DNA from 4 places in the Bacillus infantis NRRL B-14911 genome. Region 3 is predicted to be linked to each of the others. Evidence: riboswitches for the same ligand, from Rfam matches in the RefSeq annotation. Region 3 holds a riboswitch; each other region holds the start of a gene.
What was found. Region 3 has a riboswitch for S-adenosylmethionine ahead of N288_RS12440 (peptide ABC transporter substrate-binding protein). Riboswitches for the same ligand answer to the same signal wherever they lie in the genome.
Positions count from the first base shown of each region.

Region 1: linked by a shared signal. The riboswitch ahead of N288_RS20265 (methionine ABC transporter ATP-binding protein) and the one ahead of N288_RS12440 (peptide ABC transporter substrate-binding protein) in region 3 are both predicted to bind S-adenosylmethionine.
Region 2: linked by a shared signal. The riboswitch ahead of N288_RS10265 (LLM class flavin-dependent oxidoreductase) and the one ahead of N288_RS12440 (peptide ABC transporter substrate-binding protein) in region 3 are both predicted to bind S-adenosylmethionine.
Region 4: linked by a shared signal. The riboswitch ahead of N288_RS11595 (methionine biosynthesis PLP-dependent protein) and the one ahead of N288_RS12440 (peptide ABC transporter substrate-binding protein) in region 3 are both predicted to bind S-adenosylmethionine.

Region 1 covers NC_022524.1:4,003,844-4,011,856, reverse strand. The annotation lists gene N288_RS25890 (methyl-accepting chemotaxis protein) at 1-247, opposite strand, end outside; partial or broken gene N288_RS25885 (protoglobin family protein) at 491-1,045, opposite strand; gene N288_RS20270 (PAS domain-containing sensor histidine kinase) at 1,197-2,624, opposite strand; SAM riboswitch class I at 2,948-3,047, shown strand; SAM riboswitch class I at 3,175-3,277, shown strand; gene N288_RS20265 (methionine ABC transporter ATP-binding protein) at 3,354-4,385, shown strand; gene N288_RS20260 (methionine ABC transporter permease) at 4,375-5,025, shown strand; gene N288_RS20255 (MetQ/NlpA family ABC transporter substrate-binding protein) at 5,041-5,871, shown strand; gene N288_RS20250 (M20 family metallopeptidase) at 5,915-7,126, shown strand; gene N288_RS20245 (alpha/beta-type small acid-soluble spore protein) at 7,169-7,447, opposite strand; gene N288_RS20240 (CsbA family protein) at 7,687-7,920, shown strand.
Region 2 covers NC_022524.1:2,039,332-2,047,344, forward strand. The annotation lists gene N288_RS10240 (AI-2E family transporter) at 1-515, opposite strand, end outside; gene N288_RS10245 (mechanosensitive ion channel family protein) at 681-1,715, shown strand; gene N288_RS10250 (hypothetical protein) at 1,763-1,954, opposite strand; gene N288_RS10255 (C40 family peptidase) at 2,170-2,616, shown strand; gene N288_RS10260 (helicase C-terminal domain-containing protein) at 2,720-5,011, shown strand; SAM riboswitch class I at 5,114-5,220, shown strand; gene N288_RS10265 (LLM class flavin-dependent oxidoreductase) at 5,302-6,348, shown strand; gene N288_RS10270 (ATP-grasp domain-containing protein) at 6,363-7,328, shown strand; gene N288_RS10275 (YczE/YyaS/YitT family protein) at 7,905-8,013, opposite strand, start outside.
Region 3 covers NC_022524.1:2,487,333-2,495,345, reverse strand. The annotation lists gene N288_RS12470 (CBO0543 family protein) at 1-505, opposite strand, end outside; gene N288_RS12465 (hypothetical protein) at 767-1,090, opposite strand; gene N288_RS12460 (ATP-binding protein) at 1,168-2,433, opposite strand; gene N288_RS24300 (phosphotransferase enzyme family protein) at 2,604-3,506, shown strand; gene N288_RS25545 (DUF6254 family protein) at 3,739-3,864, opposite strand; gene N288_RS12450 (DUF3231 family protein) at 4,066-5,079, opposite strand; SAM riboswitch class I at 5,275-5,378, shown strand; SAM riboswitch class I at 5,456-5,553, shown strand; gene N288_RS12440 (peptide ABC transporter substrate-binding protein) at 5,722-7,344, shown strand; gene N288_RS25395 (hypothetical protein) at 7,435-7,590, opposite strand; gene N288_RS24730 (YkvS family protein) at 7,762-7,938, opposite strand.
Region 4 covers NC_022524.1:2,325,009-2,333,021, reverse strand. The annotation lists gene metH (methionine synthase) at 1-1,106, opposite strand, end outside; gene N288_RS11605 (bifunctional homocysteine S-methyltransferase/methylenetetrahydrofolate reductase) at 1,084-2,949, opposite strand; gene metC (cystathionine beta-lyase) at 2,946-4,133, opposite strand; gene N288_RS11595 (methionine biosynthesis PLP-dependent protein) at 4,130-5,278, opposite strand; SAM riboswitch class I at 5,345-5,458, opposite strand; gene N288_RS11590 (H-type small acid-soluble spore protein) at 5,542-5,721, opposite strand; gene sucA (2-oxoglutarate dehydrogenase E1 component) at 6,555-8,013, shown strand, end outside.

The DNA of each region.
Region 1 (8,013 bases), 1.5 Mb from region 3:
AGGTGATGTTAGAGGATGAGTCTTTTGTCTGTTCTGCCAGCTTTCTGACTTCATCGGCAACAACGGCAAATCCCTTTCCATGCTCGCCTGCCCTGGCCGCCTCAATGGCAGCATTAAGGGCGAGCAGATTGGTCTGGTCTGCAATGCTTGTAATCACGCCGGCAATCTCGCCGATCTGGTTCGAGGTTTTTTCCAGGCTGCTGATGGTGCTGGTAATTTCATTCACATTGCTTTTCAGCTCATGCATATTATCGACAACCCGATTCAGCTGGTCGCGGCCTTTGGATGAACGAGATTCCATTTCAGTCGAAGAAGCGGCGCCATCTTTTGCATTGCCGGATATCTGACGGGACTGATGCACAATCTGTTCTACAGAAGCGCCTGTCTGCTCTGACATGGCAGCCAGATTTTCAACGATTTCCCCGACATAGCTTTTCAGCTCGACCTTCGCTTGATTCTCCCTTTCGGCTGAGAATGCTTCCATCGTCTGCTGCATGATGGAAATGCATAGCTGGATTTCAAGATTGAAAATCTTCGCCATCGCAAAAGTCACGCGGCTTTGATCTTTCGATGACAGTTCCAGCTCCTGCAGGACAATTTCCAAGATGTTTTTCATAAGCAGCTGGTAAATGGACATATACCAGTGAATCTGCACCCCGATCTGCACATAAGCTTTTGCTGCTGTTCTGCGGCGTTCAACGAATTCGCCGTCAACTATGCCATTGAACAGACTGAGGATATACTGCTGGCTCATCTCTGTAGTCACGCCAATTTTCGAAATATCGGTTATTTTCCTGACATCCTCTTGTTCATAAGTGAGAAGTTTATTGTAAACGGCGCTGATATGCTTTTCGGCAATCGGGCGCACTGCCCGCAAAATAGCCAAATCTTCTTTTGTCAGGCCCATCACTTCAATCTGAAGCTTTAAATCCTGATCAAATTCAGTTTCCTGTACTGCATGTTCCAGTTCTTTCTGAATCAGGCTTTCAAGGTCAAACGATTTCGGTTTTGCTGTTTTCGTAAAAAGCACTTGAAACACTCCCATTTTCTATATCTATTATCCTGCTTTATATCGGCAATATAGGGGAAGTTTTTACTATTGTTTAAACAGAAGTACAATTGTTTTCAAGAAGGTCTGCAGCGAGAAGCTGGAGCAGAATCAAAAAAGCCCCGGGCAGGAACGCCGGAGGCTTCAATCAGACCACAGGAATCAGCAGTTTCACGATGGTTCCTTCATTTTCTTTGCTTGTTATATATATATTCCCGCCGTGGCTCTTAATGATCCGGTTGCAGATCATGAGCCCCAGGCCTGTCCCCTTTTCCTTCGTGCTGTAGAACGGTTCACCGAGCTTCGGCAGCCTTTCCTCGGGAATGCCGATCCCTTCATCCTTCACGCTGATCATCGCAAAGCTGTTATCCTGCCTGACCTCAATGCTGATTTTTCCGCCATGGGGCATGGCTTCAATTGAATTCTTGATCACATTGATAAGCACCTGCTTGATTTTATCGATTTCACAGCGGACGCTGATTTCAGATAGAGAGTATTTTACATCTATCATGATGTTATAGATAAGCGCCTGTGTGTTTAAAAGGGTGACGACACTCTTGACTATATTCACCAGATTGGTTTCCTGAGCCTCTGTCACAACAGGCTTGGCGAGGACAAGGAGGTCATTGACGATTTCTTCAATCCGTTCGAGTTCGGAAAGGATTACATCTGCATATTTTTCTGTTTTACGCTCTGTAAGAAGCTGGGTAAAGCCTTTGATGGCGGTAAGGGGATTTCTGATTTCATGGGCGATTCCTGCTGCAAGCTGCCCGACGACAGAGAGCTTTTCTGCATTATGAAGCTTTTCTTCGGTCTTTTTCTGGCCGGTGACGTCTTTGATGATGATCTGGAAAAGCTTCCGGTTCTTAAAAACGGTGGGGATCAGCTGGATAGCGGCCTTCCGGGTGTTCCCGTCACTCCTGATGATATTCAATTCAAAAGAGACAGTCTGATTCGCCTGGTAAAAATCCTTCAGATAGCCATGATCAGAAGGTGAAACATAGTCATACAAAGAAGCGCCTATAATTTCCTTGCTTGAAGTAAAGCCGAACACCTTCTTGCCTTCATCATTCATGTAGGTCCATATGCCTTTCTCGGTTGTCATGCCAATGGTATCCCTGCTGTATTCGACAAGGAAACGGTACTTTTCCTGGGTTTCCATGTTTTCTTCTTCCATATTGACGCGCTCGGTCATATCTCTTGATATGCACATGGCTTCCTGGCCGTCGCCGAGTGTGCTGATGCTGGTCTCCAGCCAGATATAGTCGCCTTCCTTGCGGCGGAACCGGAATGAAATGCGTGAGCTGCTGCCCGGGGATAGCCCGCGGAATTCTTTTTTGAGGATTTCTTTATCTTGGGGGTGGCAGTAGGCCAGAATGCAGTCCTTGTACAGTTCCTCTTGTGAATAGCCCAAAAGGGTGCTGCAGGATGGGGAAACATATAAAAAGATGCCTTCTTTTGTATGCCTTGAAATCAGGTCTGCCGAATGCTTCAGAGCCAGTTCGAGATTCTTTGCTTCAACTTTGTCCACAAATAATTCAGATTGATAGTCTCTGTTTGTTGCAATCAAAACCATTCTCCCTCCCGGAATGCAGTTCAATTTGCTCTTTTCCACTATTATACAATAGACAAGCGGGCATAAATATAGGAGTAAACTCCCTCTTCTTGTGTGAAGACTGGGGAGAATGTTGATAAGGGGAGGAAAAAATGTGGAAAACCTCCTTTATCCACAGCAGATGGAGTTTTTTTTTTTAAAAACTCTCCAAAAATAAGTAAGGGTTTTCAAAAATTGTGGATAAGAATTTTTATCCGAAAAATTTAAAAAAGGGTTTGACAGAACTTTGAAACGCGTGTAAAGTAAAAAACAATTAATCAAGCAAATAAACTTAATACGATAGCTTCTTATCCAGAGAGGTAGAGGGACTGGCCCTATGACACCTCGGCAGCGGACTGATGAACCGTGCCAATTCCAGCAGGCAGATTGCCTGAAAGATAAGAAGAGGACGAACGCCTATTATTCTGCCCTCTTCTTTTTGAAGAGGGCTTTCTTGTTTTCCGGAATAAAAGTGCGTGATGCTGCATAGCTATTGTGTTAAAACCAATTAATTTTATAGGAAAACCATAATTTCTTATCCAGAGAGGCAGAGGGACTGGCCCAATGAAGCCTCGGCAGCGGACTCTTATGAGTACTGTGCCAATTCCAGCAGGTGTGAGCCTGGGAGATAAGAAGAGCGGATGCTGATGATGCATGCCCTCTTCTGTTCTCAGAAGAGGGTTTTTTATTTGATATGGAGGGTGAAGCAAAATGATAGAATTTCAGGATCTCAGAAAGGTGTATGAAAGCGGCGGGCAGCAGGTTGCCGCGCTCAACGGGATTGATCTAGCAATAGAAAGAGGAGAAATTTTTGGTGTCATCGGCTTTAGCGGAGCGGGAAAAAGCTCGCTGATCCGCTGTGTGAATCTGCTCGAAAGGCCGACCTCGGGCAAGGTGATCGTCGATGGCCATGATCTAACCTCGCTTTCGCCCAAAGAGGTGAGGGAAGTTAAACGGAATATCGGCATGGTGTTCCAGCATTTCAATCTGCTCAACTCAAAAACGGTGTTCGCCAATGTAGCCATGCCGCTCACACTGGCAAAGCTGCCGAAAGAGCAGATCCGCAAACGGGTCGCTGAACTGCTTGAGTTTGTCGGCCTTGCCGATAAAGCGGATAAATATCCGGATCAGCTTTCAGGCGGCCAGAAGCAAAGGGTCGGGATTGCCAGGGCGCTTGCGACACAGCCATCGATTCTTCTGTGCGATGAAGCGACATCGGCCCTTGATCCACAGACGACGAGCAGCATCCTTCAGCTTTTGAAAAAAATTAATGCAGAATACAACATCACCATCCTGATCATTACCCATGAAATGACGGTCATCAGGGAAATTTGCGACAGGGTGGCAGTGATCGAGGCAGGAAAAATCATTGAAGAAGGGTCAGTGTTCAATGTATTCTCGGCGCCGAAAACACAGACGGCCCAGAACTTTGTCAGCTCTGTCATGAATGATTCAATCCCTGATTCTCTAAAGCAGCTTGTAGAGAAAAACGATGGAAAGGAAAGGATCTTCCGGATCAATTTCGTCGGCGAGTCAGCCGGACAGCCGCTGCTTTCCAGACTTGCCAAGAAGTTCGATATTGATATCAACGTGCTGTTCGGGAATATAACCGAGCTTCAGGGAATCCCTTTTGGAAACCTTGTTGTCGAGTTCCAGGGAACCGACCAGGAAGTGCAGCGCGCGCTTATGTATATTCATCAGGAAAAAGTCTCAATCAAGGAAGTGAAAGCACATGCTAGTTGATCACACGCAAATCATAGAAGCACTCATCGAAACCATTCAAATGGTGGCTTTCTCGCTTCTTTTCTCAACCATCCTCGGATTGCCGCTGGGCATCCTGCTGGTTATTACGAGAAAAGGCCATCTGCTGGAGAATCTGCCCGTTTTTAACGTGCTGAATGGGATCATTAACATATTCCGCTCTGTTCCATTCATCATCCTGATGGTCGCAATCATCCCGGTGACGCGCCTTTTAGTAGGCACCTCAATCGGAACGGCGGCTGCTGTCGTACCGCTAGTATTCTATGCCGGCCCATATATTGCAAGGTTAATCGAGAACTCACTCCTCGAGGTTGATCCTGGTGTCCTCGAGGCGGCGGAAGCGATGGGAGCGACTCCGGCACAGATCATCTTTAAGTTTCTCGTACCGGAAGCACTCAGCTCACTTGTCCTGGCACTGACCATTGCAACCGTCGGACTTGTCGGAGCATCCGCCATGGCAGGGGCTGTCGGCGGCGGAGGGCTTGGCGATTTGGCCATTACCTATGGCTATCAGCGCTTTGATACAACGGTCATGCTCATAACAGTCGCTATCCTGGTCATTATGGTCCAGGGGCTGCAAAGCTTCGGCAATATTTTATCCAAAAAAATCAGAAGACGATAACAGGAGGAATCATCCATGAAAAAACTACTATTAACGGCAATCATCCTCGCACTGGCGGTTTTCAGTGCAGCCTGCTCATCATCAACAAGCGGCAAGGAAAAAGAAAAAGAAGTGAAAATCGGGGTCAGCGGGTCAGACAACCGCATTTGGGACTTTGTAGCCAAGAAGGCTGAAAAAGAAGGAATCAAAGTGGAAATCGTCCGCTTCTCTGATTATGTCCAGCCAAACATCGCTCTAGCAGAGGGAGAGCTTGATGCCAATGCCTTCCAGACTATTTCTTACTTCAACGCTTTTAAAAAGGAACATGATCTGGATCTTTCACCAATCGCGACAACCGTTATTGCACCTATGGGCATCTACTCTGAAAAATATAAAGATGTAAAAGATATCCCGGAAGGCGGAAAGATTGCCGTGCCGAACGAAGCAACCAATATGGGAAGATCATTCCTGCTTCTGCAGGAAGCCGGCCTGATCACGCTGCCTGAAGACTTTGACGGAAATGGCAGCATCGACAAAATCGTCGACAACCCGAAAAACCTGGAAATCGTCCCTGTAGTAGCGGGCCAGACACCACGCGTCCTGCCGGATGTAGCTGCCTCCATCATCAATAATGGAATCGCTGTTGATGCTGGCTTCAACCCTGTAGAAGACTCTATCTTCCATGAAAGTGCAACAGCAACTCCATATATCAACATCATTGCCGCCAGAACAGAAGACAAAGACAATGAGACACTGAAGCGCCTCGGCGAACTGTATCAGGAAGATGATGTAGCTGAATTCATTGAAAAAGAATACAAAGGCAGCACAATCCCGACATTCGTTCCGCTTAGTGAAATCGGAGAATAATAACCGGTGCCTGGCACCGCTATAACCCAAGGAGGAGATCATTATGTCAGCACCTGCTAAATCTGTAACCGAGCTGAAGGAAAGAATCAATCAAAGTGTAGAAGCTGGAAGGGAGCTTTACCTTTCAACAAGCCACCAGATTCATGACAAACCGGAAATCGGCAACCAGGAATTTTTCGCATCCGGGCTGCTCTCAGGAATTCTTGAAGAAGAGGGCTTTGAGGTTGAGCGTGCTGTTGCCGGCCATGAAACAGCCTTTGCTGCAAGGAAAAAATCCTCCAGACCGGGACCGTCCATCGCTTTCCTTGCCGAATATGACGCACTGCCGGGAATCGGCCATGCCTGCGGCCATAATATCATCGGCACAACAAGCACAGCGGCAGCGATTGCTTTAAGCAAGGTGATTGAAGAAACAGGCGGAGAGGTCGTCGTATTCGGAACACCCGCCGAAGAAGGCGGACCTAACGGCAGTGCAAAGGGCAGCTTCGTGAAGCACGGCCTGACAGAGGGAATTGATGCGGCGCTTATGATCCATCCTTCAAGCAGGACGGCATTGACAAGCTCCTCCCTGGCGGTGGATCCGCTGGACTTTGAGTATATCGGCAAGCCTGCCCATGCTGCGGCTTCACCGCACGAAGGAATTAATGCACTTGATGCGGTCATCCAGCTCTTCAACGGCATCAATGCCCTGCGCCAGCAGCTGAAAGATGATGTGCGAATCCATGGCATCATCACCCATGGAGGAGACGCACCAAATATCATTCCGGAATATGCGAAAGCGCGTTTCTTCATCCGGGCAGCGACAAGAACCTATCTAAATGAAGTTACAGCAAAAGTGAAGAAGGTGGCAGAAGCTGCCGCCCTTGCAACAGGCGCTGAACTGAATGTAATTGCATTCCAGAATGAAGTCGATAATCTTCTATTAAATAGAGCGTATGATGAAGCGTTCCGTGAAGTCATCGAGGAACTGGGGGAAGAGGTCGATCTGTCAGGAAGGGAAGGAATCGGTTCAACAGATGCAGGCAACATCAGCCAGCAGGTACCGACGATCCACCCTTATATCAAGATCGGCAGCGATGATCTTGTTGCCCATACTGTACCTTTCCGTGAAGCTGCACGGTCGGAAAAAGGCGATGAAGCCCTGCTCACAGGTGCAAAGGCGCTGGCACAAACCGCATTCCGGCTTATCACGGAGCCTGAACTGCTTGCTTCCATTAAAGAAGAGTTCGCTAGGAACAAAGAAGCGCAAAAATAAAGGATGGAGCTGCCTATATGGCGGCTCCATTTTTCCATTATACTATTGCTTTTTGTTGAGGCTTTCCTGGGCCAGCCGGATTAATTCCTTCACCATGCTGCCGCCGATCGGGCCGCCGACTTTGCCGGCCTCGCGCGATGTCAGCCTGCCGTTATATCCATGCTGAAGCGGAACATCCTTTTCCCTGGCCACCTCATATTTTACTTCCTCCGGCGCATCCGGTCCGACCTTATAGCCCTGGTTAGCCATAACACGTGCCTTCAATGTGTCGAGGGCTTCACGGGATTCTGGAACTAGGGGGCGCCTCCTTCTTCTGGACATTATGCAAACCTCCTTTCCGTTCATTATGGATAGTATTTTGCAAACAGCCTTTTTCTAAGCGAAGCCCGTCCATATCATCAGCTGCAAACAGAAATCGATGAATGGACAACAATACCCTAAGCAAAAAAATACAGCTGCATATTTTTGAAATTGCTTGTATCATATAGTTTGAACCGCTATTCTAATGTTATACTTGTCCGCAATTCATAGTGAATCTATCATAAAGAAGGTGTGAAAAAGTGGCGCTAAAGTATCTTTCAGCCCTGCTGCTGCCCGGACTGCTTGTCATGTTCTTTACGAGGGTGACGTATAATCATGTAATCGGGCTCATTCTGACAGTCGCCCTGATTGCCGCCTCCGTCTACAAGGGCTATACAGACAGCTGGGGGCTTATTGTTGTTGATGCCTTTTCTTTGACTGCCGGTTTCTGGTATGCGCAGATTATGAAACAAAGAGCAAAGAAGCGAGCTTGATTTTATAATGATTCTCAAAAACCTGCCTGGTTTTAATCGGGCAGGTTATTTTATTTGGCAAGCAAGACTTTCAGCTGTCATCTCCATCCATAT
Region 2 (8,013 bases), 450 kb from region 3:
ATGAAGGGGACAACAATCAATACGGTAGCGATGCTTGTGATGGCAGAAATGATCCCGGTAAGATTGCTGCCGACTGTATTGATGAATGATTGCGAATAGGAAAGGACCTTCTGCTCGATCTCCTCATAGGAAAGGAAGCCAAAGTCATTCTCATCCACCATTTCCTTTGTCTCTGATGTAAGATCCTCCATTTTGTCAGGGAAAGAGTCTGATATTTGGGTGATCTGTTCTGCTATCAGGCTTCCGCCGAAATAAAAAATTCCGGTTCCAATGCCAATCAGCGTACCGAATACAATAAGGATGGAAGCGGTCTTCGGCATATAGCCGCTCAGCCAGCGGATGACTGGCCTGAGGATATAATAAAGAAGACCCGATATCAGGATGGGGAAGAAAATGGTCGCCACAAGCTTCCGGAATGGCCAGATGAACCAATCGATCTTACCCAATAGAAAAATAACAACCAGCACGAGTATGGCTCCTGTTATATACATAAAAAACGGCTTTTTAATCCACATATAATCCCCCTGGAATCCCTGATTTCAATTGATAGTATCCTTCCTTTTTTCCCTTGCCGCCGGGACCGAAACCCCTTCTTTTATCGGCTTTTAAAATTATCCCTGTTTAGAAAGCGGCCCTATAAGGAATACAAAGAGAAATAAAAGAAGCAAAGGTGAACGGCAATGGACTTTTTTAAAGAACTATCAAGAGAAGAATATATTCAGTTTTTCTCCTGGTTTGCGGCTATTTGGCTTCTAAAATTCATCCTGCAATTTTTTGCTGCAAGAAGGCGATGGGCCCAGCCGGAAGCAAAAGAAGGCATGCTCTCGGTCCTCAATTGGGCGGCCTTTTACGCTTCCCTGATACTGTTCCTGAACTTTTTTTCAACGCAGGACTGGCTGAATTATACGCTCTATCAGGCAGGGGACGTTAAAGTCTCACTGCGGCTGATATTTACGGCCTTCCTTATTGTTTCTCTGGCGAATAAGTTTGTCAGGGTTCTTACGCTGCAGATTCTGTCTTCTGTCTATGAACATTATCATGTCGACAGGGGGCTGAGATATACATTCAACCGCTTCATCTATTATGCGATCATGATAGCGGCGGTTGCCGTCAGCCTTACAACGGTCGGTCTTGACCTTACTGCGGCAGGAGCGGCTCTCGGGGTGCTGGGGATCGGAATCGGCTTTGGGATGAGGAATATTGCCGGCAACTTCATTTCAGGCATCATCATCCTGTTTGAACGGCCTGTGGAAGTAGGGGAACTGATTGAGATCAATAATAAAATCGGAACCATTGAAAGCATACGGCTTCGTTCCACGATAGTAAGAACTGCGAAAGAGGGGACGCTGATCGTTCCAAACCAGCATTTTATTGAACAGATCATCAAAAACCGGACTGGATCGGAAATGCTTGCTTCTGTGGAGGTCAATATAAAATTCGGAGAAGATACAGGCAGGATTGAAAACTTGCTGAAAGAGGCGGTCCTTCAGGAAGCTAATCATTTTTCAGCGTATTTAAAAGTAAACCTTGCTGAAATCAGGCTGGTTGACTTTAAGTATGATACGATGCTGTTTTTAATCGAGGTCCCGGTCAAAAATTTCGATACTAAGCAAAAATATGAAAGCCGCCTGCGCCATGCTATAGCCGGCATCTTTTATGAACATGATATCAGCCTTGCCTCCTTTCCTGCTGCAGAGAAAGAGGCAGGTATGTAAAACAGAGGCCAGGGCACCTGGCCTCTGTTTTTTGCAGGTAAACAAAACTAAAGCTTGCGGCCCAATAAAGCCTTCAAGCCGAGGAAAAGCAGGGCAGCTGCAAATATTATCATGGCTGTTACACCAACAGCGGTAATAAATGCGGCAAAGCCCCCTGTCACAAAAGCCAGTCCGGCTGTTTGAATCAGTGCATACCCTGCAAGGATGCAGGCAAGATATAGAAGGGGAAGCTGCTGCACTAAGAACACCTCCTTTATTTACAGTATATGTATCTAATAAATTGGAGGATTGGGTACTTTGTAATCGCTTACTATAATTTTATTGGTCGAAAAACGTCAATATTTGTAATCCTTTTGTTACATAACAAACATGTTTTTGTAAATTATTTTTCAGGAAGCATGTGAGAAACTAAGTTCATCACAAAACAGAGAGAGAAAATTACTTGGGGGACAACATGAAGAAGCTGATCACAAGCGTTTTTCTTTGCACTAGCCTGCTTTTTGCCGGATTGTTTGGGGGAGAAAATACAGAAGCGGCTTCCTATGGTTCTTCTGCGGCTGCAGTGGCCCAAAAATACATAGGAGTTCCTTATAAATGGGGCGGCACTTCGCCTAAGGGCTTCGACTGTTCCGGCCTTGTCGGATTCACCTACAGCAAAGCCGGAAAAAAGATTCCCAGAACTACCGGGCAGCTTTATAAAACGGGACAAGCCGTACAAAAGAAAAGCCTGAAAAAAGGGGACGTCGTTTTTTTCAGCACCTATAAAAAAGGTCCATCACATGTCGGCCTTTACCTTGGAGGCAACAAATTCATCCATGCGTCAAGCTCTAAGGGCGTTAAGATTGATTCTATGTCCAATCCTTATTGGAGCAAAGCCTATTATGGAGCTAAACGAATTTAATTATGATAACCAAGGGCGGGGCAATCCCGCCCTTTTTGTTTGCCTGAATCCGGGAACATATGTGCTATAATGGTACTATCATAGATGGCAAGGAGACCTTGTGATGACTAAAAGCTGGAGAATTTCTGCCAGAAGCCTGGCGGAATATGTCTATCGTTCCGGAAGCATTGAGTCCGGGTTTGCAGCAGCTTCCTCGATGGCTGAAGGAACGAAAGCGCACAAGAAAATTCAGAGTACTTATAAGGAAGAAGATGAATATGAGGTTTTCTTGAAGGAAGCACTTCAGCATGAGGAGATTGAGTTCCTTCTTGAGGGGCGATGTGACGGGATTATTCAGGAGGATGGGGAACTGGTTGTAGATGAAATCAAGTCGACGGCAAAGGATTTGTCAGCTTTCGATGAAGATACCCATCCTGTGCATTGGGCTCAGGCAAGATGCTATGCTTTTATGCTTGCAAAAGAGCGCGGGCTTGAGAGAATCACCGTTCAGCTTACCTACTTGCAGATCCACACTGAAGAAGAAAAGCGCTTCAGGAAGGTGGAGACTTTATCCTTCCTCGAAGGTTATGTGAAGGGGCTGATTGCTGACTTTTATCCTTACGCACGGCTCATGCTCCATCATAGGGAAAAAAGGGATACCAGCATTAAAGCCCTGCCTTTTCCCTTTCCGGAATACAGGAAGGGACAGCGAAGGCTTGCAAAAGCAGTGTACAAATCAATTCTGGATGAAAAGGACTTGTTTGCCCAGGCGCCGACCGGGACAGGAAAGACCATTTCAACTGCTTTTCCCGCCATCAAGGCGATGGGAGAGGGGCTGCTGTCAAGGATGGTCTATCTTACAGCCAAAACTATCACAAGGCAGGCAGCCGAAGAAGCTTTTTCATTGATGCAGCAAAAAGGCCTCCATATGCACACGGTAACAATAACGGCCAAGGACAAAATATGCTTTCAGGAGCAGACGGTCTGCCAGAAAGAGCATTGTCCGTTCGCTGACGGGTTTTATGACCGCCTCAATGAAGCAGTCCTTGATATCCTCTCTCATGAATCCATCATTGACCGGAGTGTTATTGAAAAATATGCCATGAAGCACACAGTCTGCCCGTTTGAATTTTCCCTGGAACTTGCATATGCCGCAGACGCAGTCATATGCGATTACAATTATATCTTTGATCCCCGGGTGTCCCTGAAAAGGCTTCATACAGAAGGCAAGAAAAAGACAGCTCTTCTGATCGATGAGGCGCATAATCTGGTGGACCGGGCGAGGGATATGTTTTCGGCGGATCTGGGGAAGCAGAATTTCCTTCAGCTGAAAAGGGCTTATAAAAACACGGCCCCGCAGCTTTCTGCAGCAGCTAAAAAGATGAATGATGTTTTTATCTCTTTCAATAGAGAATTAAAGGAGGAAAGCTATCGCATTCACGAAGAGCTGCCGGAAAATCTGCTGGAGCATCTTGAGGACTTTGCTCATTGCTCAGAAAAGGAGCTGATCAGCGGCAGGGGAGATGAGGGCCAGGAACTGCTGCTTGATACTTATTTTTCTGTACAGGCTTTCCTGAGGATATCAAGGCTGGCAGATGAGCGATTTGTCATTTATACAGAAAAGTCCGGAAAGGATGTAGTACTCAAGCTGTTTTGTTTAGATCCATCCTATCTTGTCCAGAAAATGGGCAAGGGCTTCCGCAGCAAACTCTTTTTTTCGGCTACCTTCCAGCCATTCGATTATTTCAAGAACATGCTGGGCTGGAATGAGGATCATTATTCCCTGTCATTGCCTTCCCCGTTCCCGAAAGAAAATGCAGAAGTTCTTGCTTTGCCGCTTTCAACTAGATATAAGGACAGAAGCGCGACAGGTGAAGCTTTGATCCGATCGGTAGAAAAGCTGGCAGCTGAACGGCCCGGGAATTACTTAATCTTTTTTCCGTCTTACCAATATATGAGGGAAATCCATGAACAAATGAAAGAATCCAGCACTATCAGGATGATGGTACAGGAACAGGGGATGGCAGAGGGAGAAAAAGAAGAATTTTTGTCTTCCTTTAAGGAGGAACCTGAAGAAAGCCTTCTTGGGTTCGCTGTGCTGGGCGGAATTTTTTCAGAAGGGATCAACTTGAAGGGAACCCGGCTCTGCGGTGTCATTATTGTTGGTGTGGGGCTTCCACAGCTGAGTCTTGAGCGTAATCTGATTAAAGATTATTTTCAGGCTGAAGGAAAAAACGGCTATGATTATGCGTATACTTTTCCGGGAGCCAATAAAGCAGCCCAGGCTGGCGGGCGCCTCATCCGTTCAGAGGAAGACACAGGAACCATCCTGCTGATTGATGACCGCTTCCTTCAAAAAAGATATGAACAACTGCTCCCTGCAGAATGGTTTCCGCTAAAAAGGCTCACACGATAAAAAAGGCTTGCAGGAAAAAAAACATTTTTAAAAATAGTTAGACTAGTCAGTTGACAGAAAGCCGACCTTTGTTGTAGGATTACTATGAAATCAATTGAATATTTCTTATCGAGAGTGGTGGAGGGACTGGCCCTGTGATACCCGGCAGCCGCTGACTTAGTCAGAATGGTGCTAAATCCAGCAAAGCGCAATGCTTTGGCAGATAAGATAGAGGCATATCAAACTTCTTCTTATCGGGGAAGTTTTTTTTATTGCTGACAACAAGGTGCAAGTGAGAGGAGAAGAGACAGATGAAATACGGATTTTGGCTGCCGATCTTTGGCGGCTGGCTGCGCAATGTAGAAGACGAGAAGATGCCCCCGACCTTCAGCTATGCGAAAGAAGTCATCCAGGCAGCAGAGAAGTGGGGATATGATACCACATTAATAGCAGAACTTTACTTGAATGATATAAAAGGCCCGGAGCAGGATTCACTTGAAGCATGGTCAACTGCGGCCGCTCTTGCTGCGGTGACTGAGAAAATAGAAATTATGACGGCTGTCCGCCCAGGCTTCCATAATCCTGCGGTGACGGCAAAAATGGCAAGCAATATCGACCATATCAGCAATGGCCGTTTTACCCTGAATGTTGTATCCGCATGGTGGGAGGAAGAGGCGCGCCAGTATGCCGGCATCTTTACTGAACATGATGAGCGCTATGACCGGACAGAAGAATTCGTCAAGGTCATGAAGGGTTTATGGGAAGAAGAAACCTTTAATTTTGACGGCAGCTATTATTCTATTAAAAACGCCCATTTGTCCCCTAAGCCGGTGCAAAGGCCGAATCCGATCCTTTATGCAGGCGGAGAAAGCCCCCGCGGCAAGGAAGCAATTGTTAATCACTGCGATGCCTATGTGATGCACGGGGGGACAGTTGAAGAAGTAAAAACTAAAATTGATGACATGAGAGCACGCAGGCAGGAAAGCGGGAATGAGCCATTTAAGTCTTTTGGCATGGCAGCCTACATTGTCTGCCGCGACACAGAAGAAGAGGCGCAGGAAGAGCTTGCCCGCATCACCAATGTAAAAGAATCAAGCGGCTATGCAGGCTACAAAGATTTTGTAGGCAAATCGCAGCTTGAGCAGCAGGTAAAGCTGTACGATTATTCCGTTTCCAACCGGGGCCTCAGGCCAAATCTGATCGGAACCCCTGAACAGATTGCTGAACAGATTATTGCTTATGAAGAAGCCGGCGTCGATCTGCTTCTGCTTCAGTTCTCTCCACAGCTGGAGGAAATGCAGAGATTTTCGGAAAAAGTCATGCCGCTGGTTGAAGCCAAAAGGAAAATCTTAAAGTAAAAGAGGGAGAACATATGAGCAAAATACACATCATACACGAAAACAGCGAATGGACTGCCCATTTGACAAAAAGGCTGGAAGAGCTGGGTCTTCCTTATGAGGAATGGTTTTTGAATGAAGGGATTGTTGACCTGACCAGTGCACCTCCGGAGGGGATTTTCTACAGCAGGATGAGCGCATCTTCCCACACAAGGGGGAACCGCTTTGCACCGGAGCTGACGGAATCTGTCCTGTCATGGCTTGAGCAGCATGGCCGCACCGTTTTCAACGGAAGCCGCGCTTTAAGGCTGGAGGTCAGCAAAGTCAATCAATATACAGCGCTGAATGCTGCAGGAATCGCCACTCCGAAAACAATAGCAGCTGTCGGAAAAAATCAAATTCTTGAAGCAGCTGTAAAGCTCGACAGCGCTCCGTTCATCACGAAGCATAACCGCGCAGGCAAAGGGCTCGGCGTCCAGCTGTTCCATTCTCTGGACGCATTGAGGGAATATGTCGAAGGGCCGAATTTTGAAGAGCCTGTCGATGGCATCACTCTGATCCAGGAATATATTGAGTCGCCAGAATCATATATTACCAGATGCGAATTCGTGGGCGGAAAATTCGTCTATGCCGTCCAGGTGGATACATCAGAAGGCTTTGAGCTTTGCCCGGCCGATGCCTGCCAAATCGGGGATCTGTTCTGTCCTGTTGGCGAAGAGGTGGAAGAAAAGCCAAAGTTTAAGATCATTGAAGGCTTCAACGACCCGATCATTGAAAAATATGAACGCTTCCTCAAGGAAAACGGCATCCAAATCGCTGGCATTGAATTCATTAAAAATGCCAATGGGGATATTTATACGTATGATGTCAACACAAACACAAATTATAATTCTGACGCAGAGGCAAAAGCAGGCAAATACGGCATGCTTGAAGCCGCCAAATTCCTCGGTGCCGAGCTTGAAAAAGAACAGGCTAAGGTTAGGGAATACAGCAGAGTGTGATAACAATAGAAGAAGGCCGCTCATTTGGGAGTGGCCTTTTTTGATAGTGTGACTTCAATTCCGGATGGAAGGAGCAGGATAGTGAAGGAATGGAGTGGGTTGCCAACAAAAAATTAATAAGCGGAGATTTTCCGGTTAAATTGATAATAGGGCTCGAAAGGGTATAAATAAGCGGAGATTTTCCGGTTAAGCGAAGCAAAATGGTGAATTTTCCTTTTTTTCGGGTCGATAGCCGGAATTTCTCCCTCTATTTAAGCTGTTTTTAGAGCTCTTTTGAAATTAACGGGAATTTCTCCGCTTATTTGTTAATCCGCGCTGAACCTCGTCATGTCCCTGGAAGGTCGGCTCTTTTAGTAGGGTGGGGTGGGGAAAAAGTTGCTCTTTTAGCTGGTATTCCTGCCTCACAACAAAATCGTTAATTGAACATACGGTTGCTTATCTTCAACAACGTGCTATCTCTATAAAAAAAGCTCAGAACATTATAGCTCCGAGCTTTTTGTGTGCTAATTTCACTGCTAAAGAGTCAGCTGCAAGTACTGCCAATTCGGACTTTATACTGACAGAACCCGAAATATTTTATACAACAGCTTTCTTCAACCCATTTGCCATTATAATTTCCAGCTTAGGATGGAAATACTGCACCACTAGGCCGAGTGTCAGTGTGACCAGGATTGTGCCGGGGCCG
Region 3 (8,013 bases):
TATTTTTATTCAAAAACGCTCTCTGCTGTTTATAGTCGACCTTTCGAATAGTTTCAATAATATACCGGTTCAGAAGCGACTTGATCGTAAGTGAAGCAAATGAATGGTATCCTGTCCATCCTTTCTGCCATTTAACAAGCTTTGTTCTCCGTTCAGCCCATGATTCTATCCGAAAGATGATAAAAGTAATGACAATCATTTTAACAAAAAGAAGCACCCCTTTGTCCCTGCTTGTCACCTGGTTGGCAAGCAGGGAGGCTGTCGGGTAAAACAGATAGTCAAATAGTATATTGATATCACTCAGCTTTGGCAAAAACCGGACAGGATAGGAAACAAGCTTCTTGCTGACAACATATTTATCAATGATCCCATTTGTGTACGCATTGAAAAGGTATGCAAGAAGCCAATCTTTAATGGGCGGTTTCCTTAAGGTGAAAAAGAGGATGCAGATTGAAAAAATAGACATGAACCATAGTACTTTTCTGTCTGAAGCATTTCGTCCCATCGCTCTTCATTCCCTTCTTTAAAATTAAGGCTCGGCTGTGTTTGTCGCACCGAAAGGCAGCAGGATATTCTGCTCTGAAAAAGCCTGCTTTTACACCGTAAAAATTCTGTCTATATGACCTCAAACCACCAGCAATGTTTAAAGAGCCAAAAATATAAAAAAGACCTATTAATAGCATGTTCAGAAGCAGTTTTTTTATGAAGCCAAGTGGATGAAAGTGAGGGAACTGAGAAAAAAAAACAGCCTCTGAAGAGACTGTTTCTAATTATTAATGATTGACCTGATATCTATAGAAGCCATATCGCGAGCCGCAGCAAAGGAGCGGACATTCTTTGTCGCCCAGTAATCATAAAGCCGTGCCAGGCTGTTACGGTCGTATACCTGATGGGCATATGAGTCATAAAAATAAACAAGCAGGACATTGACAACTACCTTCGGCAGCTGTCTCCGGTTGTTCAGGGACCTGAGTGCCAGGTTTTCCAGTCCGCGCACTTTTCCTCCTGTAAGCCTTGTGACCATTTCAAGAGGGGTGGCTGTTTCACAAAAACGGATAAAATCCGGATCATACAAGTTATTCAGCATCATAAATCTCCTGTTTATGGATTCTTTCTTAACTATACACGTTATTTTTCCCCTGTACCATATGTGGCTTAATAGACACATTATTTTGTTCTATCAGGAATAAGCTGAAGCGGCAGGATGATCGTAACCGCTGTGCCCCTGTTCACTTCACTTTCATACTCTATCCTCCCATCCATCTCCCTGATGATCTTATTTGTCACCATGCTGCCAAGCCCCGTTCCTTTTGATTTTGTTGTGTAGAAAGGAAGACCTATCTTTTTCAGCTGTTCCTCTGTCATGCCGATTCCATTGTCAATAACCTTAAGGGATACCGTGTTCGAAAGCTGATTGGGCTGGATGGTGATCTGAATCTGCCCGTCTTTCTCTGTAGATTCTATGGCATTTTTGATTACATTCATGATGGCCTGCTTCAGATGGTGCTCATCACCGCGGACAAAATGATGCCCCTGTTCCTCAAAAAGTATCGACGTATCAATGTAATTCGCCAGCGGACGGAGCAAGTCCACACTATCCCTGACGACTTTTTCGAGATTCATGACAGTCAGATTGAATTGTTCCGGCTTGGCGATTTTTAAATAATCAGTGATGATCTTATTGGTTCTGTCCAATTCCTCCAATATGAGTGGAGAAAAGGATTTAACCTGATCATCTGTCGTCTTTTCGCTCAAATACTGGATGAATCCCCTGACTGTTGTAAGCGGGTTCCGGATTTCGTGGGCAATGGCAGCAGCCATCTGTCCGACCATCGTCAGCTTGTCCAGATACACAACCTCTTCTATCTGCTTATTCGTCTTAATGAGTTTCTCGATAATCAGTATAATACTGCTGAAAGTAATATAAAAAGCAGTAAAGTACATGAGATAAAAAGATAAATCCAAAAATCTTATATTGAAGTAAATGACCAGGATATATAGGATTGCATAAACTGCAAATGCTGCAGAGCTTATGATCAATTTATATGAAGTTTCAATATATTTCTTCCGGAAAGCGAGCCCGACCAGCATAGCAAGCAATGATACCACAACACCGGTAATCATAAATGGACCGCCAATGGCCATTCTGATCAGCGAGACGACAAGTACAACGATCAGGCCTGGTATAGGCCCGGCATAGAGAGAAATGATCAGTATCGCGATCATCCTGAAATCGAAGTGAGTGTCTCCAAGTGTCTCAATAGGATACAGCATGCAAAAGACTGCTCCCAAAGATCCAATCAGCCCGTAAGTAAGCTTGTGCTTAAAGGAAAGCAGCTCCTTTACTTGAAAAGGAAAAAATAAATTTGCATTAAAGGTGAATGAGAATAATATCGTCATGTTTATTAAAAGCGTTTTTAGCAAAGTAATCAAATGTGATCCCCCAAAAATGACTTGGATAAGAAAGCGTGGCAAACTGCCACCCTTATTATACTCGCATATCCTTGTCTGCGGGGAAATTGTACAAAATTCCTGATTTTTTGCAGGAAAACCCTTGGCCTTATTTGTATATATTTCAGAAAACGATAATGGAAGTGGAACCAATGAACAGAATTTCTGCTGTGGAAAGCAAATATAAGTTCAAAATAAGCAAGGAAGAGAAGCTGACTGGCCGTGTTTCGCTTTTAAATTCTGAAGACGGGATGCGTTATATTCTCAAAAAGACGAACGGTCATGATCTGGAGAGAGAAGGGGAGCTGCTCCGGATTTTAAAGGATAAAGGGCTACCCGCCCAGCAGCTGTTATTTGCATTAGATGGGTCTCGATCCTTTACTCATAGCGGCAAGGAATACAGCCTTTACAACTATTGCAAAGGGGAAAACTTCAAGGCTGACGAAGTACTGATATCTGAAAAAGCACCACAGCTGCTGGCATCATCCATTGCGGCTTTTCATGCTGAAATGAAAGAAATCGAACTTGGCTATCCGGAGAAGGAACTTTATAAAACTGTCTATGGTTTTGCTGTCCCTGAGGTGGTGAAAAGCCCATTAGCAAGGGGGGATTCTATCAGAGAGATTATTGCTGCTGTAGAGCCGGCTGTCAGAAGTATGTCTGACACACTTCCCAGGCAGCTGATTCATCGCGATGCACATTTTTATAACATTCTTTTTGATGAAGGCAGGTTTTCAGGCATGATCGATTTTGAAATCGCTGAAGTAAACCACCGAATTTTTGATATTTGCTATTGTGCGACCAGTGTATTATGCGAAATCTTTGGTGATGAAGAAAAAAGGGAACAGTGGGTGCTGTTTTCAAAAATGCTTTTCAAGTACTATGATGAAACAATCGGTCTGACGGCTCTTGAAAAGAAGTATTTTGGGGAGATGCTGCTCTGCATCCAGCTGATCTTTATGGCTTATTTTTCAAGAGATAAGGAATTGTTCAGCTTGAATGCTGAAATGCTTGTCTGGATTTATGAAAGGCGGTGTGAATGGCAGCAGTTATAGATCAGGTTTGCTCCCAATAGCCAGTTACAGCACAGGCTATCAAGAGAAAAGGGCGTTATTAGCAAGTTTTGGGATTTATTAGCAACTTTTTCAGTTTATTAGCAACTTAAACCATATATTAGCAACTTTTCGATTTTACTAGCATCTTTCCCAGTTTATTAGCAACTTCAGCGCCAGAAAGGAAATGTAAAGTCTAAATAAAGGCCCGGGACTATGTCCCGGACCCTTTCTTTCAGGAGCGTCCGCCTTTGCCGGGTTCATCAGCCAGCTGATCAAATGATTTAACCTTACCATGCGGATGCTGAGTTTCTTTTCTCTGCCGCCACTGTCTTTCTTCCTGCTTTTTAGACTGTGTCATGAGAAGCCCTCCTCTCATTGGTATCCTTTTTAGATTTGCCTGATGTCCCTTTTTCAGTCTTAAAACTTTCTCCCAGCTGGAGTCTTGGGTATATTTTGTCCAGGTTCCTTAATTGCTTATCTGCTGGTATAATCCGGTTGTATTCAATCATGGAAGCAAACGAAAAAAGAACAGCACAAACCCCAGCTTTTAAAGATGGGGTCAGGGTGTTCCTTTTTTAGCCAATGCATCACGGTCTGTCGTTCCGGGAGGCTGCTCCAGCCAGCCGTGCTTGATCATAATGTCTGCTCCGCTTTTAGCATACAGGGCAATCTCAACGGCTAGCCGCTGATAGCTGGCTGCTACATCAGTACGCTGGCTTGCAACGCCTGCTGTAGCATAATTTCCGGACCCGGTTGCACTTAACAAAGACATATGAAACATCATCAGCTTATCGGAAAATACCTGCTTAGTTGTATCGTATACGGCTATATTAGGTGAACCTACAGCCTGTATATTGCTTTCCAGCAGAATCTTCGTAAAAATGCCAACATGCTTTTGGGAAATTTCTTTTCCTCTCAGCATAAATTCCTGTACTTCTTTCAGCCGAGCTGTTTGTGCAAAAGCTGCGGCAATCTGCAGCCCGATGGAATTTGTCTGTATATTCACGGTCAGATGAGAAATTTCCACCGCATTCAAAGGTCTTTTAGTCGCAAAGGGGTTCAGGCCGCTTAAATATTTCTTTGTATCCACATAATCCGTTTCATGCGGATACGAGATGTAGGGAGCTCTTATGTAAATCCCTTTTTCAAGCATCAGGTTTGTAGTCATATTGTAGAGCAAGGCTGTTTCTGCCAATCCTTCGGTAAAGAATTTCCTTATATCATTTCTGGCGCACATAGCAAGCATGCCGCTGTAAGCAAGCATTCCCGCTTTTGCCATATGGTTGATATATGCCAGGCAGAAGGTGTCTGAAAACAGACTAGGAGCATCAGGATTGACATCGCCTCCGCCGAAGCCATTCGGAACAGCCATTTTTTCTTCTTTGAAAAGGGGTTCCAGGTATTGCAGGTGGCTGGTCGAAAGATCAATGGCAAATTGGAGGGCAGCGCCAATTTCAGCTTCTGTTGCATGGGTAATCATATAGCCAAGAACACATTTTGACATGCTGTCATTCATATAAGTAGTCCAGAGCATCGCGATTTCTGCCGATGTAAGGGGGGTTTTCTGGTCCATAGGAAGACTCCTTCAATCAGTATGAAAATAGTGTTTGCAATTTAGGGAGGAATTATAAGGCAGGAACTATCCTAATTATGTCTTTAGCCCTTCTGTTGTTTGAAAATATAGAAAAGTAGAACTTTTATCTTTTCTGTTGACGAAATTTTCTAAATTGGTTATTCTTAGTGCACCGAAAAATTATATATCTATAATTTCTTATCAAGAGAGACGGAGGGGTATGGCCCGAAGAAGTCTCGGCAGCAGGTTCATCCGGACACTGTGCCAAATCCATCAGGCAAAGGCCTGGCAGATAAGAAGGGATCTTGTTCATACATACTGTCCTCTTCTATCTGCAGAAGGGGCTTTTTTATTTCTGCCAGCTAAAAAACTATATCACTTATCCAGAGAGGCGGAGGGACTGGCCCGATGAAGCCTCGGCAGCAGGTCTGTTGACACTGTGCCAATTCCACCGGTATACCGGAAAGATAAGCAGAGACCATTCCTCTCAGCTGTCTTTGCCGGGAGGTTTTTTAGTATGGTAAAGAAGTAAAGGATATTTTCGGAATAAGCCATAAAGGACGGGGGGATTGCTAATTTAAATCTTAGTATTTTAATATGATAAATCGATTTAGAGCGCTAAAATAAAAGGAGGATAAAATTATGAAAAAATTATCACTGGTATCGCTGGCCATCCTGCTGTTTGCGCTGGCTGTTCTTGCAGGGTGCAGCAATGGTGAAGAAGGATCAGCATCCGGAGAAAATGACGTTGAACAAGTATTGAATGCCAATCTTGGAGGGGAGCCGTATACCCTTGATCCTGCTTTTGCATCTGATACAACTTCCTTCTGGGTGATCGATAACTTATATGAAGGCTTATACCGCTATGATAAAGACGGAAATGCAGTGGAAGGGGCAGCCAGCAAGGTTGATGTTTCAGAAGACGGTAAAATATATACCTTCACAATCAGGGACGGGCAGAAGTGGTCCAATGGAGATCCGCTGACAGCAAAGGATTTTGAGTTTGCATGGAAAAGGGTCCTGAATCCTGAAACAGGCGCCTATGATCCTTCTAGCTTTTTTTACATAAAAGGGGCTGAAGAATATAACAGGGAAAATGGTTCTGTGGAAGATGTAGGAATTACTGCAGAAGACGATCATACCCTGAAGGTGGAGCTGGACACCCCGATCAAGTTCTTTCCGAAAGTACTGATGGGACAGGGCTTCATGCCGGTGAACCAGAAAACAGTCGAAGCAGACGAAAACTGGGCTGCAGGGCCGGAAACCATTGTGACCAATGGCGCTTATACACTCGGCAAATGGGAACATAATAATCTTCTTACTCTGAAAAAGAACAGCCAATACTGGAACAGTAAAGATATTACTATTGAATCCGTAAACTTTAAAATGGTGGCTGATGCCAACACCGAATATCAGATGTATAAATCAGGCGATATTGATTTGATCAAGAATCTTGCCGCCGATGCGATAGATATCGAAAAGGGGGGCAAGGAATTTATCAACTCTCCGCAATTCAGTGTCTATACATATACATTCAATGTAAATGAAGAGCCTTTCAATAACAGTAAAATCCGCAAAGCTTTCAGCCTGGCAATCGACCGTGAAGCTATCACAAAAAACATTTCTAAAGGCGGCGAAGAGCCAGCCTACGGCTATGTGGGCTACGGTGTGGAAGGGCCGTCAGGGAAGGACTTCCGGGATGAGAAGAAACCTTACTACTCTTTTGATGCGGACGAAGCAAAAGAATTGCTTGCAGAAGGAATGAAGGAAGAAGGCTGGAAGGAGCTTCCTTCTGTAACCCTGAAATATAATTCAGAAGGAAACCACAAGAAGATTGCCGAAGCTCTGCAGGAAATGTTCAAGGTGAACCTTGGGGTTGAAGTGAAGCTGGAGAACCAGGAATGGAAAACATTCATAGATACTTTCAAGCAGAAAAACTTCCAGGCGGCGCGCATGGGCTGGGTAGGGGACTTCCTGGATCCGTACCCTGTTCTGGATCTGTACAGCTCAGGCAGTTCCAGCAACTTTACAAACTGGTCCAATCCTGAATTTGACAAGCTGCTTGACCAGTCACTGACAGAGCAGGACGAAGCAAAGCGATTTGAACTGCTGCATCAGGCTGAATCTGTCCTGATGGATGAGATGCCGATCATCCCAATCTACTTTTCTTCTCAGAATGCGGTTGTAAAAGAAAATATTAAGGGAATCCGGTTCAGCCCGCTCAATAATCCGGATTTCAGATATGCTGAAAAGGTTTCTGAATAAGTCTGCACAAAAGGAGCCGGTATACCGGCTCCTTTTACAAGGTGAAAATTCCTATGTGAGTATAAAAAACAGCCTTCATCAGGCTGCAGGTTAAGAGGAAGCGGCGGGCATATTGGAAGCTGGCAGAGCAATGATTTTGCCGCCGATCTGGATATGAACGGTATCTTTGTAAATAGCCTTTACAATCCCTTTTAGCAAAACAGGTGAATCTACCGCTAATTTCTTTGAGTCTTTGCTGATTTCCATGCCAGAATCCTCCCAGGGTATGAATTTTGATCAATTGGCAGAATGATTAAACATATAAATCAATTCTACCTTTATAGCTTAAATCCTGCGTATTTTTTCATGTAAAAGCAAATAAACTCAGCAGCTTTTTTTCTATTAATATCTTCGGCCGCCATTATACATATCACGCTTTCAGACAATCTTGTAATTTTTATGCGATACAACCGTTATTGGTGTATCAATTTTTAACAGCAGTGCATCCTCATCGCTTATTTGGACAAGAACGCTTTCTTCTTTAACCTTCACAACCGTTCCGGTAATGGTAAGGTCATGCCTTTTAAATCTGATTGTATCTCCCTCTTTTGCCATATGTGTGACCCCTTATCGTTAAATTTTCAATCAGTAAAAAAACTTTGACGTAAGGACTATCCTAGTGAAATTAAG
Region 4 (8,013 bases), 160 kb from region 3:
GCCCTCGCGACTTCTGACGCTTCTTCAAACTTTCCCTCGGCAATCAGTCTTCTGAACTTCCTGGATCCTATGACATTTGTCCGCTCGCCGACCATGATGGGGCGGAGGGTTGGGTCATCATAGATGAGCGGCTCAATGCCTGATACTTTATGGGCAGATGCTGCAGAGATTTTCCGCGGTGCAAAATGTTCCATTTTATCTGCAATTGCCTTGATATGCTCCGGTGTAGTTCCGCAGCACCCGCCGACGATGTTCAGCCAGCCCTGTGAGGCAAACCCTGCAAGCTTTTCTGCGAGCGATTCAGGTGTTTCGTGGTAGCGCCCTTCTTCATCAGGCAGCCCGGCGTTTGGATAACAGCTGACAGCAGCATCTGCAAGCGAAGATAATGACCTGATATGCTCCTGCATAAATTCAGGTCCTGTAGCGCAATTAAGGCCGACAGCCAGCGGTTTCATATGCTCTAGGGAAATATAAAAAGCTTCAATTGGCTGGCCCGCGAGTGTCGTCCCCATAGGTTCAATTGTACCTGAAACAATAAGGGGGAGAGTGATGCCGGTTTTTTTGAAGGCATTTTGTATCCCGATATATCCTGCTTTCACGTTGAGCATATCCTGGCTGGTCTCAAGAAGGAGGAGGTCCGCTTTGCCATCAATTAATCCGCAGGCTTGTTCCTCATATGACAATGACAGCTCTTCAAATGTCGTTCCTCCTGTGACACTAAGTGTTTTTGTAGTAGGTCCCATAGATCCGGCAACAAAACGCGGCCATGAAGGAGTGCTGATCTGATCAGCCGCTTTCCTTGCAATCAAAGAAGCAGTTCTGTTGATTTCATAGGCTTTTTCTTTAAGGCTGTATTCATCAAGGACAATGCTTGTGGCCCCGAAAGTATTGGTTTCAATTATATCGGCACCGGCCTTAAGATAGGCAAGGTGGATTTCTTTAATAACCCCCGGTGCTGTAAGATTCAAGTATTCATTGCAGCCATCATACTGTTCGCCGCCAAAATCTTCAGCAGAAAGATCAGCTCTCTGCAGCATCGTTCCCATGGCGCCATCCATGATCAGGATTTTATTATTCATTCTTTCAGATAGAGAAATCTTTGGCATTCCTGCTCCTCCTGGCTGTCTTCAGCTTCTCGCTGCGCGCATATGCGGCAAGCTCCGCTGTCAGTTCATACTTCATAAACGGGGTGATTAAATAGATGCCATTGAACAGCTCTGCTGCTGCATCAATCAGCTCTTTGCTTATGCTGATCCCTTCGCGGACTGACTGGAGGGGGTCATCTTTCAGGCTGTTCATACGTTCCCTGATTTTGTCGGATATTTTGATGCCCGGCACCTCATTATGAAGGAAATCAGCATTCCTGCTGCTCGTCAGAGGCATGAGGCCGATATAGATCGGCTGTTCCATATGTTTGGTAGCCTCATATATTTCCATAAGCTTCTCTTCCGAAAATACAGGCTGGGTAATAAAATAATCCGCTCCGCACTCCGCCTTTTTTTCGAGCCTCTGAACTGCCTTCTCAAGAGAACGGACATTTGGGTTAAAGGCAGCAGCAACAGAAAATGCAGCTTTTTGTCCAAGATCCTTGCCTGAAATCGAGCGGCCTTCATTCAGCTGCTTGATCATCTGAATCAGCTCGAAGGAGGACATATCATATACGGAAGATGCGCCGGGAAAATCGCCGACCCTTGCAGGATCTCCGGTAATGGCAAGAATATCATGGAGTCCCAGTGTATGAAGGCCCATTAAATGGGATTGCAGCCCAATGATATTCCTGTCCCTGCACGTCAGGTGAATGAGCGGACGAAGCCCCAGCCTGTTCTTTGCCAAATAGCCGAGTGCTTCATTTGAGATCCGGGGGGATGCAAGCGAATTATCGGCAAGTGTAATTGCGTCAATGCCTGCGTCTTGAAGAGCCTTGGCCCCGGCAAAAAATTTATCCGTTTCCAATTTCCTTGGAGGATCCAATTCAACGATGACTGACTGTCTCTTTTTCACAAGATCCTGGAGCGGGGGAAGATCCCTTTGGGCCTCTTTTGGCATAATCCGAATTTTAGCCTTTGGTTCCCTGACTTCCTTTTTCTCTAAAGGAGGAGATCCTTTTAATTCATCTGAAAATGCACGGATGTGAGCAGGAGTGGTGCCGCAGCATCCTCCAAGCAGCCTTACCCCCTGGTTCCTGAAAGCTTTGGCAGACTGCCTGAAATATTCTGCATCGCCTTCGTAATGGAATTTTCCATCCGTGTATGCAGGCAGGCTGGCATTTGGATATGCGGACAGGTAAGCCTTCTGTGGCAGGGGCACCTCCTCAAGCGTCAGCAGCATATGATGGGGGCCAAGCCGGCAATTGAGCCCGACGATATCCGCGCCGAGCGCATCCAGCCTGGACAGCGCTTCGCTTATGGGAGTGTGATCCTGCATAATACCCGTCTCCTGCAGTGACACCTGGGCAATGAGAGGGAGGGCTGTTTCTTTCCTCGCGATCGAAAGGACAGTTTCCAGTTCCTTGAGATCATAATAGGTCTCAAGAAGGATCGCATCCACCCCTTCCATCAGCAAGCAGTAGAGCTGCTCCCTGAAGCTCCTTTTTATTTCTTCTATAGATATTGAGTGGGGTTTGATCCCGCGGTTTCCGCCAATCGTTCCGGCCACAAAGGCATGATTTCCCGCAGCCTTCCTCGCAACAGTGACAGCGGCACTGTTTATTTCCTTTACATGGTCCTCCAGTCCGTAGCGCTGCAGCTTGAGATAATTGGCTGCATAGGTATTGGTCTGGATCAAAGTTGCACCTGCATCTATATAAGCTTGGTGGATATTTTGAATATGGCCTGGCTGTGATACATTAAGTTCTTCAAAGCAGAAATCTGTACCATAGGAATAGAGGAGAGTGCCCATCGCTCCATCTGCTATGATGATCTCTTTTTCCATTTTATCCAGCAGACTCATAGTTTTACCCTCGCTGTATGGCATGTTCTCTCTGCGGCAGAAAGTGCTCTGCTGAAATCGTGTATTAAATCATCCGGATTTTCGAGGCCTGCAGAAAGGCGGAGAAGGGAGTCGGATATTCCGCGCCTGCTTCTTTCGGGTGCAGGCATGGAGGCATGAGACATCCGGGCTGGCCAGGAGAGTATCGACTCGACAGCGCCCAGGCTTACTGCAAAAACCGGGATTTCCAGAGCATCAGAGAATTTCCGCAGCGCATCTTCGTCTTCAAGCTCAAAAGACAGCACAGCTCCCGGCCCGGCAGCCTGTTCTCTCTGCAGCTTAAACTGCGGATGGCTCTCAAGCCCAGGGTAATGCACTTTTTTCACAAGTGGGTGATTCTCAAGGAAAAGAGCAATTTTCTCTGCTGTTATCATGGACTGCTGCAGTCTGACATGAAGGGTTTTCAAACCCCTCAGCACCAGCCAGCAATCCTGCACACCAAGGACAGCACCAAAGGAATTCTGCAGAAAGGCCACTTTCTCAGCCAGCACTGGATCTTTTACTGCACAAAGGCCGGCAACGACATCACTGTGTCCGGAGATAAATTTCGTCGCACTGTGAAGGACAATATCTGCCCCAAGGTCCAGCGGCTTTTGCAGCTGGGGGGTCATGAAAGTATTGTCAACGAACGTATAAGCATCTTTTTCCCTGGCAATCTCAGCAATGCTTTTAATATCGGCAACCTTCAAGAGGGGATTGGAAGGTGTTTCAACATAGAATAGTTTTGTATGTGGAAGGGCAGCCTCTTTTACTTCTTCTAAATTAGTCATATCTGCGAAGGTGTAATCAATTCCGTAGCGCGAGAGGACCTCTGTGACCATCCTGTAGGTGCCTCCGTATACATCCTCTGAAATGACGACATGGTCTCCCTGGGAAAGAAGAAGAAAGCAAGTGGAGATGGCCGCCATACCGGAAGAAAACGCAAATCCTCTGGTTCCGCCTTCAAGTCCTGCAATTACTTCTTCAAGCGCCTCTCTTGTCGGGTTTAGGCTTCTTGAGTAGTCATATTTGCCAAAAGACTCAAGATCCTTTTGATGAAAGGTGGAGGCATGATGAATCGGGACGCTTACAGCCCCTGTAACCGGGTCTGTTTTATGTTTATTGTGCAATAGCTTTGTTTCGAATCTATAACAGTCTTCGTTCATTTTGCATTCTCCCCTTCCACACAGCCACTGAAGGCCTGTTCCAAATCTTTCATCAAATCTTCCGGATCTTCGATGCCAACAGAAAATCTAAGGAGCTTGCCGCAGATTCCATTGGCTAATCGGGTCTCTTCCGGGATGTCAGCATGTGTCTGTGTGGCAGGATAAGTAATAAAGCTTTCAGTTCCGCCAAGACTTTCGGCGAAAGTAATAAGGTTCAGCTTCTGCAGGAATAGATCTGCCCAATTTTCTTCAAGGATTCTGAAGGAGAGCATTCCGCCTTTTCCGGGATACAGCACTTCCTCTACATATTCATGGCTGTTCAAGTATTCAGCCAGTTTACGAGCATTGCTTTCATGCTTCTTCATCCGGAGGGCAAGGGTCTTCATCCCTCTCATCAGGAGCCAGGAATCAAATGGGCTTAACACTGCTCCTGCAGCATTATGGTGATGGGCAAGGGAGGCACATAACTTCTCTCCTCGTGCCGCAATAAGGCCTGCGAGCACATCGTTATGGCCGCCCAGATATTTTGTAGCACTGTGTATGACGATATCGGCCCCCAGTCTGATTGGCTGCTGAAGGACCGGCGTAAAAAAGGTATTATCGACGATCAGTAGAATTCCATGCTGGCGGGCGATTGCAGCCATAGCCTCAATATCAGCCTGCTGCATGAGCGGGTTGGTCGGCGTTTCCAGGAATATTGCTTTCGTATGAGGCGAGATTTGCCTGCTTACCGCATGGATATCAGAGGTATCTGCGTATTTTGTAACCAGCCCCCATTTGGCAAAACCCTGCTCAAGCAGCCTGTAGGTGCCTCCATAAAGATCCTTTGACACCACCAGCTCATCACCTGAACGGAATAGAGATAAAACAACGGAGATGGCGCTCATGCCCGAACTGCAGGCATAACCCTGATCAGCTCCTTCAAGGCTGGCAATTGCCTGCTCAAGTATTTCCCTAGTTGGATTTCCCGTCCGGACATAATCATAGCCGTTGGACTTGCCGATTCCTTCATGTCGGTAAGCTGTAGAAAAATAAACCGGAGGGTTGACGGTTCCTGTATGCTGATCGCTTCGATTGCCAAGCTGCGCCAATAATGTTTCTGTTTTCACCAATATGTTCACTCCTTTTTTGCACAATGCTTTCATGCTCCATGGAAAATAAAAAAAGTCTTCTATAAGAAGAAGACTTTTTGGATGCAGCACTTGTCATTCTTCTTATCTTTCAAGCCCATAAAGGACCTGCAGGAATTAGCACCTTTTCAATATTATCCATTGAAGGTTGCTGAGGCTTCACAGGGCCATACCCTCTGCCTCTCTTGATAAGAAATACAGTTATTGAATTTTCTATACTTTACAATATTAAACCAGTAAAAGTCAATGAACTTTCATAATATTTTAAAAATATGATCTCAACCCTCGATCAGATTCAGGACAGATACATCCAATTCCTTTTCAGGTTCAGCCCTGGAATATATCCTCGCTGTCCTTGTCCTTTCATCCACATGCTGTATGATTACAGATTCACCTTCATAGCTGACTTTAATAGGATCAGCAGACATAAGAATTTCTTTTGCCCTGCCAATATTCATTTTCATTCCTCCTTGGAAAGTATCGTTATATTTTTTGTACAGCCGGGAGAAATTTATGCGGAAGAAAAGAAAAAATGGGAATTTATTTTTGTGAAAATTCAGCTCTTTTGCTTTAGAATAGAAGCAAGAAAAGGAAAGTGAAGGTGAGTCCATGCAAAAACATATGAAAAATCGCTGCTTATTGTATGAATGCATTCAAGACGGAGAGCTGATCGAAGAGGCAGGCCATATTCCATTCCAGCATGCGGACACCCTGGTCAAGGGTCCTTATGACTTTCCTTTGGACAGAAGACAAGAATGTCTGCACAGCATAAAGAGCAGGAAAACAAAACAGCTGGGCATTAATATAGAAAGAATATAATGGGGGACTGCACATAAAAACGCCGGGTCAGGCATTGTATTAGATTACTAAGTTGAAACATAGGAAAAAAATAAAACCGGGAATCTTTCCCGGTTTTATTTTTTACTATTAGAATAATAATCGCTGTTTATTCACAAGAATCCCTTAATCCTTTACAGTCCTAAAGTTAGATATCTACCTATTATAACATTACTATATTCATAATGGAGCGAAAAAAAATAGAAAAATCATTTTTTTAATATAGATTTTAAGGTGATGAAAAAAAATTACATTTTTCTTCTAATTTTCAGTTTAAATCCTTTGTACGATAGGGATTTGCGTGGTAAAATGTCATTGAAAACGTTTTATCCTCTGAATAAAATTATTATTCATACAATTTTGCGTTACTATTTCATATATTAGGGTAAAAATTTACGGGATAAAATGCCGGAAACTAAATGTTTTCTTAAAAAAACACTCGGAGGTAATTTTCATGAAAACGCCATCCAACGGCGAGGGACCTTTACAGGGGTTTCATGGACCAAACCTTGGCTATGTTATTGAATTATATGAAAGATTCCTGGAGGACCCTCAATCAGTAGACGCTGAAATGAGAGAGTACTTTGAAAAGTGGGGATCTCCTGAACAAACTCAGATTGACACCTTTGAAAATGATAAGCCTGTCCAGGCTGCAGCTCCCGGACAGCTGGAAAAAACGCTGGCAGCTATCCGCCTTGCGGATAATATCAGGGCGTACGGCCATATCTCGGCTGATATCTACCCATTAAAAAACAATAAGCCGGAGAAAGACATCCTTGCGCTGGAGCAATATGGATTGACCCGGAATGATCTGGAGCAGGTGCCGGCATCGATCATTTGTTCAGATGCCCCTTCACATGTACGCAATGGATTTGAAGCAATAGAGCATCTTAAGAATGTATATACCCAAACAATAGCTTATGAGTTTCATCATGTATACGATGTGAACGAAAAGAATTGGCTTCGGAACAAGGTGGAAACAGGCACACTGCTTGCCGAACCTTCAAATGAAAAGAAGGTGGGAGTCCTGAAAAGGCTGATGGAGGTTGAGGAGTTTGAAAAATTCCTTCATCGCACATTTGTCGGGCAAAAACGCTTTTCAATCGAAGGGCTTGATACGCTTGTGCCGCTATTGGACGAGCTGGTTGCAGAATCTGTTGTCGACGGCGCGAAGACGATCAATATCGGAATGGCTCACCGGGGCCGCCTGAACGTGCTTGCCCATGTGCTTGGTAAGCCGTATGAAATGATCTTCGCTGAATTCCAGCATGCGCCGAATAAAGAGCTTGTGCCTTCTGAAGGTTCTATCGGCATTAACTACGGCTGGACAGGCGACGTAAAATATCACCTGGGATTGGACAGGCAGATCAAGAAGGAAAACACGACTAAAGCAAGACTGACGCTTGCTAATAACCCGAGCCACCTTGAATTCGTCGGCGCGGTAGTTGAAGGCTTCACACGGGCAGCCCAGGATGACAGAAGCGCTTCCGGCTATCCGAAGGAAGATCCAAGCTCGGCTATGGCAATCCTTATTCATGGTGACGCAGCTTTCCCGGGACAGGGAACTGTGGCAGAAACATTGAATCTCAGCCAGCTTACTGGTTACCGTACTGGCGGAACCATTCATATCATTGCAAATAATACGATCGGATTTACAACAGAATCCCAGGATTCCAGATCTACCCGGTATGCAAGCGATCTTGCCAAGGGCTATGAAATTCCGATCCTGCATGTAAATGCTGACGATCCTGAAGCTGTGGTAGCTGCCGCCCAGCTCGCCTGTGAATACAGGGCGAAATTCAATAAAGATTTTCTGATTGATCTGATCGGCTACCGACGTTTCGGACACAACGAAATGGATGAGCCGATGACGACAAATCCGCTTATGTACAATGTTATACATAAGCGCCCAA